3 regions of the Verrucosispora sp. NA02020 genome follow, and region 1 is predicted to be linked to each of the others. Evidence: riboswitches for the same ligand, from Rfam matches in the RefSeq annotation. Region 1 holds a riboswitch; each other region holds the start of a gene.
What was found. Region 1 has a riboswitch for S-adenosylmethionine ahead of HUT12_RS19380 (ABC transporter substrate-binding protein). Riboswitches for the same ligand answer to the same signal wherever they lie in the genome.
Positions count from the first base shown of each region.

Region 2: it holds a riboswitch for S-adenosylmethionine, as region 1 does, so the genes downstream of both, HUT12_RS13475 (aminotransferase class V-fold PLP-dependent enzyme) here and HUT12_RS19380 (ABC transporter substrate-binding protein) in region 1, are expected to answer to the same signal.
Region 3: it holds a riboswitch for S-adenosylmethionine, as region 1 does, so the genes downstream of both, thrC (threonine synthase) here and HUT12_RS19380 (ABC transporter substrate-binding protein) in region 1, are expected to answer to the same signal.

Region 1 is NZ_CP054923.1:4,452,266-4,456,767, forward strand. It holds gene HUT12_RS19365 (urease subunit alpha) at 1-821, opposite strand, end outside; gene HUT12_RS19370 (urease subunit beta) at 818-1,183, opposite strand; gene HUT12_RS19375 (urease subunit gamma) at 1,180-1,482, opposite strand; SAM riboswitch class IV at 1,775-1,887, shown strand; gene HUT12_RS19380 (ABC transporter substrate-binding protein) at 2,149-2,991, shown strand; gene HUT12_RS19385 (amino acid ABC transporter permease) at 3,027-3,809, shown strand; gene HUT12_RS19390 (amino acid ABC transporter ATP-binding protein) at 3,806-4,502, shown strand, end outside.
Region 2 is NZ_CP054923.1:3,086,326-3,090,827, reverse strand. It holds gene HUT12_RS13480 (hypothetical protein) at 1-2,359, opposite strand, end outside; SAM riboswitch class IV at 2,852-2,967, shown strand; gene HUT12_RS13475 (aminotransferase class V-fold PLP-dependent enzyme) at 3,020-4,249, shown strand; gene HUT12_RS13470 (GMC oxidoreductase) at 4,227-4,502, opposite strand, start outside.
Region 3 is NZ_CP054923.1:6,679,552-6,684,053, reverse strand. It holds gene HUT12_RS29890 (ABC transporter permease) at 1-275, shown strand, start outside; gene HUT12_RS29885 (DUF4232 domain-containing protein) at 265-951, opposite strand; gene HUT12_RS29880 (DoxX family protein) at 1,354-1,803, shown strand; SAM riboswitch class I at 1,996-2,131, shown strand; gene thrC (threonine synthase) at 2,141-3,427, shown strand; gene HUT12_RS29870 (GNAT family N-acetyltransferase) at 3,710-4,502, shown strand, end outside.

The DNA of each region.
Region 1 (4,502 bases):
TACGAGTGGATCGCCCGGCCGCCGATCGCCCGCAGGGTGTCCGCGACGAACCCGGCCTCGTTGAGGGTGTCGGTGTGGATGGAGACCTGCACGCCCGAGGCGTCCGCCACCCGCAGGCACGCGTCGATCGCCGCCGGGGTGGTGCCCCAGTCCTCGTGCAGCTTGAAGCCGCCGGCACCGGCCCGCAGCTGTTCCCAGAGCGCCTCGGCGGAGACCGTGTTGCCCTTGCCGAGCAGCAGCACGTTGACCGGGAACGCGTCCAGCGCCTCGTGCATCCGGGCCAGGTGCCAGGCGTTCGGCGTGACGGTGGTGGCCCGGGTCCCCTCGGCCGGTCCGGTGCCGCCGCCGACCAGGGTGGTGACCCCACCGGCCAGCGCCTCGGTGACGATCTGCGGGCAGATGAAGTGCACGTGGGTGTCGACCGCCCCGGCGGTGAGGATCCGGCCGTTGCCGGCGATCACCTCGGTCGCCGGTCCGATCACCAGCTCCGGGTGCACACCGTCCATGGTGTCCGGGTTGCCCGCCCGGCCCAGCGCGACGATCCGCCCGTCGCGGATCCCCACGTCCGCCTTGACCACGCCCCAGTGGTCGAGGACCACCGCGCCGGTGATGACGGTGTCCAGGGCCCCCTCCGCCCGGGTGGCCCGGGACTGCCCCATCGACTCGCGGATCACCTTGCCGCCGCCGAAGACCGCCTCGTCGCCGCCGGCACAGTGGTCGTGCTCGACCTCGATCAGCAGGTTCGTGTCGGCCAGCCGGATCCGGTCGCCCGTACTCGGCCCGTAGAGCGCCACGTAGCGCTCCCGCTCCACCATGCTCATGCCGTCGCTCCGCTCCGCTGCGCGCCGTCGTCGGGCACCGCCGTCGTCGGGGCCGGGTCCAGCGGGCCGGCGCACTCGCCGCGCAGGCCGGGGACGATCCGCGCGCCGCGCAGCGGCACCAGGTCCACGGTGCGGCTCACGCCCGGTTCGAACCGCACGGACGTGCCGGCCGGTACGGCGAGACGCTGCCCCCAGGCAGCGGACCGGTCGAAGTCCAGGGCCGGGTTGGCCTCGGCGAAGTGGTAGTGCGACCCGACCTGCACCGGCCGGTCACCGGTGTTCACCACGAGCAGCGTGGTCACCGGACGTCCGGCGTTGATCTCCACCGGCCGCGCCGCCGGCAGGATCTCCCCGGGGATCACGGGATCGGGTGGTGCACCGTCACCAGCTTGGTGCCGTCCGGGAACGTCGCCTCCACCTGCACCTCCCTCAGCAGCTCGGGGATGCCGTCCTGCACGTCGTCCCGGCTCAGGACGGTGCGGCCGGAGGCCATCAGGTCGACCACGGACGCCCCGTCGCGGGCACCTTCGAGGAGGAAGGCGGTGAGCACCGCGACGGCTTCCGGGTAGTTGAGACGCAGGCCGCGCTCGCGGCGGCGTCGGGCGACGTCCGCCGCCACGTGGACGAGCAGGCGGTCCTGCTCGTGAGGGGTGAGATACACGGGGTGCTCCCGGTGGGTTCCGCGCCCCGGACACCGTCGGCCCGGCGCCTCGACGCGCCGACCGCCGGTCGGGGTTCGCCCGCCGGTCCCGACCGCCACGTGCGCGGGGCCCGGGGTTTCCACCTCCCCGGTCCGCGTGACGGACCACCGGCGGTGTCGGGTCGGATGCGGACCGCACCGCCCACCGCTGAGCAGACCGTAAGGGATCACGCGGGCAGCGGGCAACACCCCGCGTGAGCGTGGTCATAACGGGTGGACGCTGCCCCGTCACGGGCTGCTAGCCTCGGCGGCAGGTCAAGAGCGTCAGCGTCAAGCCCCGGCTCGCTGGCCGGCAACCCTCGTCCGCGCAGGGGTGCCCCGGGTGAGGACCAGGCATCGGAGCGATCTCCGGTGCAAGCGTGGCCTGGTGTCCCAGGTCATCACGACCTTGAGGAGAGCCATGGCGTACCCCGATCGACCGGTTGCCTGCCGGCACCTGACCCGGCGTCGGCACGTCGACATGATGCGGGTGTGCAGCGCCGCGTGTAGCTGACCGCGTCGCCACCCGGCCGTCGACCCCACCCGGTCGGACGACCACCCCGTTCGTTCCCATCCTTCGCGGTCCGTCCCACGGCGGACCGTCGGTGTGGCACGTGCGTGCCCGCCGCCGCTCATCAGGAGACACCTGTGCGATTCCTTCCTGCCCTCACCCGGGCCGCCGCCGTCGGCGTCACCGCCGTGCTCGCCGCCGTCACCCTCACCGCCTGCGGCGCGGACGGTGACCCCGCCGAGAACCCGTACAACCTGCTCCAGCCGGGGGTGCTGCGGGCCGGCACGCTGACCGACGCACCGCCGAACGTGTACCTCAAGGACGGCGAGTTCACCGGGTTCGACAACGACCTGCTGGTCGCCGCCGCCGACAAGCTCGGGCTGCGGGTCGAGTTCGTCGGCACCGACTTCTCCGGTCTGCTCGCCCAGGTCAACAACCGCAAGTTCGACGTCGGCAGCTCCTCGATCACGATCACCGAGGCGCGGAAGAAGACGGTCGACTTCGGCAACGGCTACGACTTCGGATACTTCGGCCTCGACGTGCCCGCCGGTTCGACGCTGGCGAGCTTCGACGAGCTGTCGGGCAAGCGGGTGGTCGTCGTGCAGGGCACCGTCCAGGACGACTACGCCACCGGGCGTGGCCTCGACCCGGTGCGGGTGCCGGACTACAACGGCGCGATCAACCAGCTCAAGGCGGGCACCGCCGACGCCTGGATCGCCCCGGCCGAGATCGGCGAGAAGACCGCCGCCGACAGCGGCGGCAGGATCACGGTCGCGGCGAAGGAACTCAGCCCGGCACCCACCGCGTACGCGGTCGCCAAGGGCAACGACACGCTGCGCGAGGCGCTGAACCGGGCCCTGGACGAGGTCATCGCCGACGGCACCTGGACCCGCCTCCAGGAGCAGTACTACCCGGGCCGGCCGATCCCGGCCGACTTCACCCCGGGCAGCGGCGAGGTGTCGGCGCCGGCCGCCTCCTGAGGTAGGACGACGAGCGAGTAGGGCGGAGGTCGACCGTGGATCCGTTGCGCACCCTGTGGGAGACGTTCTTCGACTGGGAGTCGATGCGCGAGGCGCTGCCCGACATGATCACCGTCGGGTTGCCGAACACGCTGATCCTGGCGGTCACCGCCGCCCTGCTCGGCTCCGCCATGGGCATCGTGCTGGCCGTCGCGGGCATCTCGCGTACCCGCTGGTTGCGGTGGCCGGCCCGGGTCTACACCGACGTGTTCCGCGGTCTGCCGGCGGCGGCGACGATCCTGCTGATCGGGGTCGGTCTGGCGCCGTTGGGCATGCAGGTGTGGGGACCCAACCCGTACCCGCTGGGCATCCTGGCGCTGTCGCTGATCGCGTCGGCGTACATCGGGGAGATCTTCCGCTCCGGCATCCAGTCGGTGGAGGCCACCCAGGTGGAGGCCGCCCGCGCGCTCGGTTTCTCCTGGTGGGAGGCGATGCGGGTGGTGGTGATCCCGCAGGGTGTCCGGCGGGTCCTGCCGGCCTGGGTCAACCAGCTCATCGCCCTGATCAAGGACTCCAGCCTGGTCTACTTCCTCGGTCTGCTGGCCAGCCAGCGGGAGCTGTTCCGGATCGGGCAGGACTACGCGGCCAACACCGGCAACCAGTCGGCGCTGCTGCTCGCCGGGCTCTTCTATCTGACCCTGACCGTGCCGCTGACGCACGTCGTCAACTGGATCGACCGGCGGCTGCGGCACGGCCGCCCGGCGACCGGACCGGCCGGTGACGACCCGGACGACCTCGACCTGGCGCTGCCCGGCGCCGCCGGAGGCAACCAACGATGAGCACCTCGGTCAGCCTGAGCCTGCGCGACGTACACCTGGCCTTCGGCCCTCACCAGGTGCTGCGCGGGGTGGACCTGGACGTCGCACGCGGCGCGACCGCCTGCGTGATCGGCCCCTCCGGGTCCGGTAAGTCGACGCTCCTGCGGACCGTCAACCGGCTCCTCGAACCGGACAAGGGTGACGTGCTGCTGGACGGGCGCAGCGTGCTGCGCGACGACCCGGACGCCCTGCGGCAGCGGGTCGGCATGGTGTTCCAGCAGTTCAACCTCTTCCCGCACATGAGCGTGCTGCGCAACATCACCGTCGCGCTACGGCGCATCCGCAAGCTCGGCGAGGACGAGGCGGTGGCGGTGGCGCGTACCCACCTGGACCGGGTGGGGCTGGCGGCGAAGGCCGACGCCCGGCCGGCGCACCTCTCCGGCGGGCAGCAGCAGCGGGTGGCCATCGCCCGGGCGCTGGCCATGCAGCCGCAGGTGATGCTCTTCGACGAGGCCACCTCGGCGCTCGACCCGGAGCTGGTCAAGGGCGTGCTGTCGCTGATGGCGGACCTCTCGTCGCAGGGCATGACCATGGTGGTGGTGACTCACGAGATGGGTTTCGCGCGCGAGGTCGCCGACACCGTCGCGTTCATGGACGCCGGAGTGGTGCTGGAGGCCGGCGAGCCGGCCGCGATCTTCGAGTCGGCCGAGCACC
Region 2 (4,502 bases), 1.4 Mb from region 1:
CCGCCACCGCCTGCTGCACGAGCGCCGCCAGCGACCGCCCGGCTGGAAAACCCAACGGGTCGGTGATCGGCAACTGACGCACCATCTGCAGCATCACCAGGGCGTCGTTGAAACCACCCAGGCTCTGCGCCAGGTTGCTTCCCTCGTGCGCGGCGAGATGCCGGTACGCCGTCGCGAGCGTGCCCAGCCGCGCGTCGTCCTGCTGCGCCGCGCACCAGTCCAGTAGCGGTCCCGGGTCGTCGTCCAGTTGGTCGGCGGTCCACGGGTCGAGTCCCGCCGCCGTCCGCTCGTCGTTCGCCCGGGCCAGCGGTGTCCCGCGCAGGTACCGCATGATCCGGGTGGAGAGCACCGGCCGCGCCGACGCCGACAACACCGTGCTGCCGGTGTAGACGTTCGCCGCCGTGTCCAGCACGTCCTTCTCCGCCCGGGGGCGCAGTTCCCGGTCCCCGTCGGGCAGCTCGTAGTTAGTCGTGACGAACGCCGGGTCGAAGTCCCGCCCGGACGGGTCCAGGTTGTTGCCCGCCCGCGCCGGGAAGAACTCGACCTCCCAGTGCAGCAGCACCGGATGCCACGGCTGACCCGTCCACGACCGCAGCGCGGGATGTTCCGGTTGCCCGGTGGCGAGCTTGGTGGCCAGTGCCGCGAGCAGGTCACCGAGGCGGGTCACCCCGGTCGCGGTCCGCAGGTCGGCCTCGGAGACGGCCAGCTCCACCGCCAGGCACGGCAGCAGCCCGTCCGGCTGGTCCGCGCCGTCGCGGCCGTACCGGTCCGACGGGGTGGCCGCCGCACCGGTGAGCAGCACCACCGGTTCGTTCGGCACCTGGTACGGCGTACCCGGGACCTGTTGCAACTCGAACCGGCTCCGCGCGGTCGCCGCCGCCGTGGCGTTGACCGTGTCCAGCGCCGACTGCGCGGCCTGCCGGGCGGCCTGCAACCGGTGCGCCAGACTCGTGCCGGTGTCCACCGGCGGCCAACTTCCCAGCCTTGCCAACCGGGCGGACAACGCCGACACCTCCCGCCGCAGATACCAGCCGACGAGATCCGGGTCCGGATAGTCCTCCCGGGCACCCGGTGGCGGGTACGCACAGACCAGGTACCGGGTCCAGTCCGCGAAGATCCGCCGCCGTGCCCCGGCGACCTCGGCCGCCGCCGCGTCGTACGCCGACTGCGCCTCGTTCAGCGCGACCAGCAGGTCGCCGAAGCTCCCCGGCAGCGCCAACCGTTCCCGGGCCTGGCGCTGCGGCACCGTGACCGGCGCCCCCTCGTCCCCGCCGTCCAGCGGGTCGTCCTGCCGGCGGACCGTCCAGGCCACCCCGGAGGCGACCGTGCCGAACGACGCGGCATGCCGGGCCTGAGCCAGCCGGGCCGGCAGGTCCAACACGCCGCTCTCCAACTCGTCGGCGACGGTCAGCGCCTCCAGCAGCTCCTCGGTCTGCGTCTCGGTCACCCCGGGCAACACCGCGCCGAGGTGCGCGGCGAGCGCCTCGGTGGCGGTGTTCGCCACCCAGACCCCGCTCTCGGAGTCGGTCGTCGGGCCGGGCACCGGCGCCCGCTTCGCCGTCGCGGCGAAGGTCAGCCGACCGAAGCAGAGCATCCGCGCCGGAGCGTCGCCGCCGGTGTCGGCCGGCACCGACCAGTCCAGTTCGTCGGCGATGGTCTGCGGCCAGCTCGGCCCGGCCGCCGTCGCCACCACCGCCAGCAGTTCGTCGTCGGCCGTCTCGGCATACCAGCCGACCACGTCGTAGCGCAGGCCGTTCGGCGGCGGCACCGCCCCGTAGCCGTCGTCGTGCAACCCGAACACGCTCGACGAGTTCGGATAGAACGCGGCGAAGGTCGGCTCGCCGTAGCCGAGCGCGGTGAGCGCGGCCACCCGGTCGGTCGGCGTACCGGGCCACGCCGACAGCGGCAGCTTCCGGCCGAGATACCGCCACGGGCGTCCGGTGGTGCCGCGTGGATCGGCCGCCCGCAGCGGATAGGTCACCCCGCCCCGGTCGACGTCGCCCAGCGCGTCGCTCTCCACCATCCAGCGGTCCTGGGCCCCACCCGGCGCGGTCCGGGTGACCAGCCACCGGTTCGGCACCCGGGGCAGGTCGACGGCGGGCGCACCACCGCCGGTCGCGGCGCCGTGCGTCAACCGGGTCAGCGCGTCCGGCAGTGACCAGTGCAGGTGGATGCCGGCCGGCAACAGCAGGTCCTGCTGGAACGACCCGGGCAGGATGGCGTCGCTGAGGTTGCGCTCACCGAAGTCGGCGTCCCGGCCGGTGCTGGCGTCGACGTACGGCAGGCGGGTGAAGTCGGCGGTCGGTCCGGTCACGGTCCGGTCGGTGGCGAGCCACAGGGCGTCCACCCTGACGGGCACGGCGAGTATGCGCATGGTGATGCGTTCCCCAATGGTTGCGGCGTGGTCGCTGCGGTAACGCCGGTTCACCGTAGGGCAGATCAGAGCGCGAAAGTGTTTCGCAAAGCTGACAGTCGAACCGCTGGTCCGTCCATCATGGAGTGTGCTATTCCGCGTGGTGGAGACGCTTTCCGGACAGTGTTCCGTCGAATCACCGACATGCCGCGCCGACCCGCGTTCACATGGCCGACAGAGCAGCGGCGAAGGGGCTCCGAGCCGATCGGCGGCAGGTGACTGTGGTCACTGTGCGTGGTGAAGCGCGCCCGCGCAATCGCGCACCCGGGGCGTCGGATTCACGTCTGTTCCCGAGCGGCCACCCGGACCGGCGCGACAGCGAGCCGACCGGTCAGGCGGGACGACTCAAGGGGCTGTCTCGTGTCGTACGAACAGGGACATGCCGGGTGCCCGACGGGCACTGGCGGGCGGGCTCGCCCGTGTGGCAGCATCGGCAGCGGTCAAGAGTGTCAGCGCAAAGGCCCCGGCCTGCTGACCGGCAACCCTCGTATCCGCGGTGGGGTGCCTCCGGGTGAGACCAGGCCGTCGGCGATCGCCGGAGGCAAGCGCGGACCCGCACGGGTCCACTGTCACCTGAGGACGAGTGTGCCCACGATCGCTCCTGCCGTGCTCGGCGTCGACCTTTCGGTCCGTCTCTCCGACGGCACCACCGTCGCGTACGCCAACCTCGACTACGCCGCCACCGCACCCTGCCTCGTCCCGGTCGCCGACGCGGTCACCGAGCTGCTGCCCTGGTACGCCAGCGTGCACCGGGGCGCCGGCCTCGCGTCGCGCCGGTGCACGCTGGCGTACGAGCAGTCCCGTGAGACCGTCGCGGACTTCCTCGACGTCCGGCCGGACGACCACGTGATCTTCACCCGGAACACCACCGACGCGATGAACCTGCTCGCCCGGGCCCTGCCCCCGCACACCACCGTGGTGACCTGGGCCGGCGAACACCACGCGAACCTCCTCGCCTGGCCGAACGTGCACCGCCTGCCGGTGCCCGCCGACCTGCCCGAGGTGACCTCCGGGCTGACCCGGGCGCTGGCCGACCTGGGCGACGCGGGGCCGGTGCTGGTGGCGGTGACCGGCGCCTCCAACGTCACCGGCGAGGTCTGGCCGACGGCCGAGATCGCGGAGATCGCCCATCGGCACGGCGCGCGGATCGCCGTCGACGCCGCCCAACTGGCCCCGCACCGCCCGGTCTCCATGGCCTCCGCCGGTATCGACTACCTGGCGCTCTCCGGGCACAAGCTGTACGCGCCCTTCGGTGCGGGCGTCCTGGCCGGCCGCGCCGACTGGCTCGACGCCGCCGACCCGTACCTGTCCGGCGGTGGAGCCACCAGGCACGTCGGTGACGAACCCGCCGAGGTGCAGTGGCAGACCGGCCCGGCCCGACACGAGGCCGGCACGCCGAACCTGCTGGGAGCGGTGGCACTCGCCGCCGCCTGTGCCACCATCTCCGCCGCCGCACCGGACGTACTCGCTCACCACGAGCAGGAGCTGCTGGCCCGACTGCGCGACGGCCTCGGCGCCCTGCCGCAGGTGGCGGAACTGCGCACGTTCGACGCCGACCACGACCGGGTCGGCATCGTCAGCTTCACCGTCGCCGACCGGCGGGCAGCCGACATCACCCACCGGCTCTCCGCCGAGCACGGCATCGGCGTACGAGACGGCTTGTTCTGCGCCCACCCGCTCAGCCGGAAGCTGTTGGCCGACGCGGCCACGCGGCTCGGCCGCCCCACCGACGGGTACGCGATCCGGGCCAGCATCGGCATCGGCACGACCGCCGAGCACGTCGACCGACTCCTGCACGGACTACGCCAGGTGATCAACACGCCCCGGGGGCGGTGAGTCGTCCGGTGCTGAGGTGGGCGGCGAGGCGCATGGCCAGCGCCGCCAACGTCAGCGTCGGGTTGGCCGCCGGTGAGTTCGGGAAGACGGACAGGTCGCAGACATAGAGGTTGCGGTGGCCGGCGACGCGCAGGTCCTCGTCGACCACCCCCGGCCGCTCCCGGCCCGGCGTGTCGCGACCCATCCGCATGGTGCCGACCTCGTGCGACACCCCGCCGAGCGGAGCCCAGAGCTGCTCGTACACCTCGCCTCC
Region 3 (4,502 bases), 2.2 Mb from region 1:
CGTTCCTGCTCTCGGTGGTCACCGATGCCGCGCTGGGCGCGGTGGGTGGTGCGGTGCTGCTGTGGATCCTCTCCAGCATCCTGGACCAGATCACCGCGCTCGGCGCGATCCGGTCGTTCCTGCCGACCCACTACAGCACCGCCTGGCTGGGGTTGCTCTCCACGCCGGTGCAGACCGACGACATCGTCCGGGGCGCCGTCTCGGCGATCTGCTACGCCACCCTCTTCTGGGGGCTCGCCTTCTGGCGCTTCACCCGCAAGGACATCACCAGCTGAGTGCGGCGTCGACGCCGTCGTCCGCCGACTCGGTGGGCGTCGGCGTCGGGCCCGTCCGCTTCTTCCAGGCGCTGACTCCGATCCGGTCGGTGTTGCCGAGGTCGATCGGCCCCTCCATGTCGAGTTCCTGCCCCGGCTGCCCCTTGGCCGCCGCGATCTCCACCCGCGCGGCGTCGGTGGCGACCACGGTCGGATCGTCGACCAGGTTGCGCCAGATCACGGCCGCTCCGGCCGTGGCGCCCGGTGCCAGCACCAGCGGCCGGGGTGGGTCGTCGAAGCCCGAGGCGATTCCGGCCGCCCCCTCGACCACCCGGACGGTGATCGGTGCCCCCTCGCCGTCGAACAGACGCAGCGCCGGATAGCCGCGCAGCTTGTACGGGCGGTCGCCGCAGTTGACCAGCTCCACGCCCATCGCCCGGAGCCCCATGGCCGCGCTGACGCCGAGGTAGCGGATCCGTACCCCCGATTCGGGACAGACCTCCGGCGCGTCCGGGCCGGCCGTGGTCGGGCTCGTGGCCGGGTCGGCCTGCTCCGTCGGTCCGTCACCCGGGACGTTGCCGGACGCGTCGGTCGGTGCGCAGCCGGCGAGCAGCGCGAAGGCGGTCAGCAGCGCGACGAGCCGAGGACGCCGGTAGGCCCGGCCTCCGTCGCCGCGTCTCGTGGTCGTATCCGGCATCGATCCCCCGTGGATTTCTCGCATCGGCCCATCGTCGCATCACGGTCCTCGATCGTTCGGCGGGCAGTCGGGGTGGCGAGGTGGGCGCTTCGGGACGGCCTCCCGGTCGGTCGGGGACCGCCCCGCGTACCGGCTGGTGGGACGACGGTGGCCGCTTCCGGACCCGGGTGGGCGCGCGGCCCCGGATCGGATGACCGCGACTTGTTGCCGTCAGATGTCCAGGGTGTACAGGGAGTCGTTACGGAGGGTGATCGAAATGATCTTCGCCGAGGGGGGTTCCCTCGGGAGTTTCAGTCGCTACCATCGATGTGGGAGCGTTCCCAAAGGAAGAGATTGCATCGACAAATATTTATCAGTCCCGCATTCTGGTTGCCCTCGTCCATCCACAATGGAGGTTTCGGAATGCGTACTGACCGGTTCGGCGGGCCGGCCCTGTCCCTGTTCCGCATGGTCATCGGCCTGCTGTTTCTCTGCCACGGGTTGTCGTCTCTGTTCGGCGTCTTCGGCGGTGCCCGGGGGAGCGGTGAACCCGTCCCGCTCGGCACCTGGCCGGGCTGGTGGGCCGCGCTGATCCAGGCCGTCTGCGGTGCCCTCGTGCTCCTCGGTCTCTTCACCCGACCGGCGGCACTGGTGGCGTCGGGCTCGATGGCCTACGCCTACTTCGTCGTCCACCAGCCCGAGGCGCTGCTGCCGCTGCGCAACCACGGCGAGCTGTCGGTGCTGTTCTGCTGGTCGTTCCTGCTGATCGCGGTGCTCGGCCCGGGTAGCTGGGCGCTGGACAACCTGCTGCGCCAGCGCAACGGTGCCGCACTGGACCTGAAGGCGGCCGAACGCAGGTCCGTACCGGCCTGACCCGGCCGGTGCGGTGACCGACCGACGCTCGTGCGCGACCCTGGACCAGGTCACCCCGGCGCTGCCGGGGCTGCCCGATCCAGGGTCGACGCGCTTGCGCGGGTGGTGGCGGCGGTGAGGAATCGCTCACAGGCTGAGATCGAACGCTGACGAGCGCGGCGGGATTGCCTAGACTCGGCGGCACAACTGAATACCTCATCCAGAGGGGCTGAGGGATACGGCCCGAAGACGCCCCGGCAACCACCCCGCGCGCTCATCGCTGAGCGTCCCGTGGGGCAGGTGCCAATTCCGTCCCCGCCGCAGGGTGCGATGTGGGGGAAGATGAGAGGACTCGGACATGACGTCGACGCTCGCCCCTACCGGGATCGACACCACCGCCAGCCCCGCCCGCGCCCTGGTCTGCCGCGCCTGTTCCGCCCGCTACCCGTTGGCCGCGCAGCACGCCTGTTACGAGTGTTTCGGCCCGCTGGAGGTCGACTACGACCCGGCGGCCCTCGCCACCGTGACCCGTGAGCAGATCGAGGCGGGCCCGCAGAACATCTGGCGCTACGCGGCGCTGCTCCCCGCCGGCCAGGACCCGGCCACCCGGGTCACCCTGGACCCCGGTTTCACGCCGCTGGTCGCCGCCGACCAGCTCGCCGCCGAGCTGGGCATCACCGGCCCGCTCTGGATCAAGGACGACAGCGCCAACCCCACCCACTCGTTCAAGGACCGGGTCGTCTCGGTCGCGCTGACCGCCGCCCGGGCGCTCGGCTTCGCCCGGTTCGCCTGCGCCTCCACCGGCAACCTGGCCAACTCCGTCGCCGCCCACGCGGCCCGCGCCGGCACCCCGTCGGTGGTGTTCATCCCCAGCGACCTGGAGCAGGGCAAGGTCGTGACCACCGCCGTCTACGGCGGCGAGCTGGTCGCCATCGACGGTTCGTACGACGACGTGAACCGGCTCTGCGGCGAGCTGGTGGAGACCGACGAGTTCGAGGACACCGCCTTCGTCAACGTCAACGTCCGGCCGTACTACGCGGAGGGCTCCAAGACGCTCGGCTACGAGGTCGCCGAGCAGCTCGGCTGGCGGATCCCGGCCCAGGTGGTCATCCCGATGGCCTCCGGTGAGCTGCTCACCAAGGTCGACAAGGCGTTCAGCGAACTGGTCGAGATCGGCCTGGTCGAGGTGCCGGCCGGCGGGTGGAAGGTCTTCGGCGCCCAGTCGGCCGGATGCAACCCGATCGCCACCGCCCTGCACGGCGGCGGTGACACCATCACCCCGGTCAAGCCGACCGGGATCGCCAAGTCGCTCAACATCGGCGACCCGGCGGCCGGTCTGTACGCCCTGGAGGCGGTACGCCGGACCGGCGGCTGGATGGACTACGCCGACGACGACGAGATCCGTGCCGCCGTGCGGCTGCTGGCGCGTACCACCGGGGTCTTCGCCGAGACGGCGGGCGGGGTGACCGTCGCGGTGCTGCGCAAGCTGGTCGAGTCCGGAAAGCTGGACCCGACCGCGGAGACGGTGGTCTACAACACCGGTGAGGGGCTCAAGACGCTCGACGCGGTCGCGGGCGAGGTCGGGCCGACCCACCGGATCAAGCCGTCGCTGCGGGCCGCCCGCGACGCCGGCCTGCTCGGCTGAGACACACCGCGAGCCCGTCGCCCGAGTGGCATGTTGCACGCCGACCGATCCGCCGGGTAACGGGCTTTTAGCGGTGAGTGCGGAAAACACGCCGTCGAGTACTTGACGGCAGGAACCGGGCGGCGCAAGATGCTTCGTGCGGGAGGGCGTTTCGCCGTAGACTTTCAGTCTTTACGACCCAGCGCCGGAGGCGTTGTGCGATCGTCCCTCCCGACCAAGCTTTCCGAAGGGGCCGGCGAATAATCGCTGGCCCCTTCGTCGGTCGTCCCGCAGGCTGCGGAGATGGCCATCACCATCACCTCCTTCGGTCCCGACGACGAGTCGGCCATCGAACAGGCGTACCGGATCGGTGCCGACTACACCGCGACCGACCTGCCGGACTACCCCCCGTTCAGTCGGCAGCGGTTCACCTCGCTGTTCCACCAGCCGATGCCGGGCACCGAGACCCTCGCCCTGCTGGCCCACGTCGACGGCACCCCGGCCGGCTACCTGCTGCTCGACCTGCCGCAACTCGACAACACCGAGAACGCCTCCGGCGAGTTGGTCGTGCACCCGGACCATCGCAGCCGGGGGGTCGGTCGGGCGCTGTTCGAGCGCGGCCTGCGCGTACTGCGCGAGCGCGGGCGGAAACGGGTCAGTGCGTTGAGCCGGGCGCACCTGCGCGACGATCCCGACCACCCCGCCCCGGCCGCCCGGTTCGCCGCCACCGTCGGCGCGGTCGACGCCCTGGCCGACGTACGACGGCGACTGCACGTCGCCGAACTGGACCAGGCCGCCCTGGACGCGCTGCTGGCCGACGCACGATCCCGGGCCACCGGCTACGAGGTGCTGTTCTGGCGCGGGGGTACGCCGGACGATCTGATCGCCGACGTCGCGTACCTGGACGGGCGGCTGCTGGCCGACGCGCCCATGGGTGACCTGGCATGGGAGCCCGAGCAGGTCGACGCGGAGCGGGTACGCGGCACCGAGCGGGCGCTCGAAGCGCGCGGCAAGCGGCGCTACCACGCGGGCGTACGGCATCAGGAGTCCGGTCGGCTGGTCGCCTGGACCCTGCTCGACATGTCACCGACCGCCG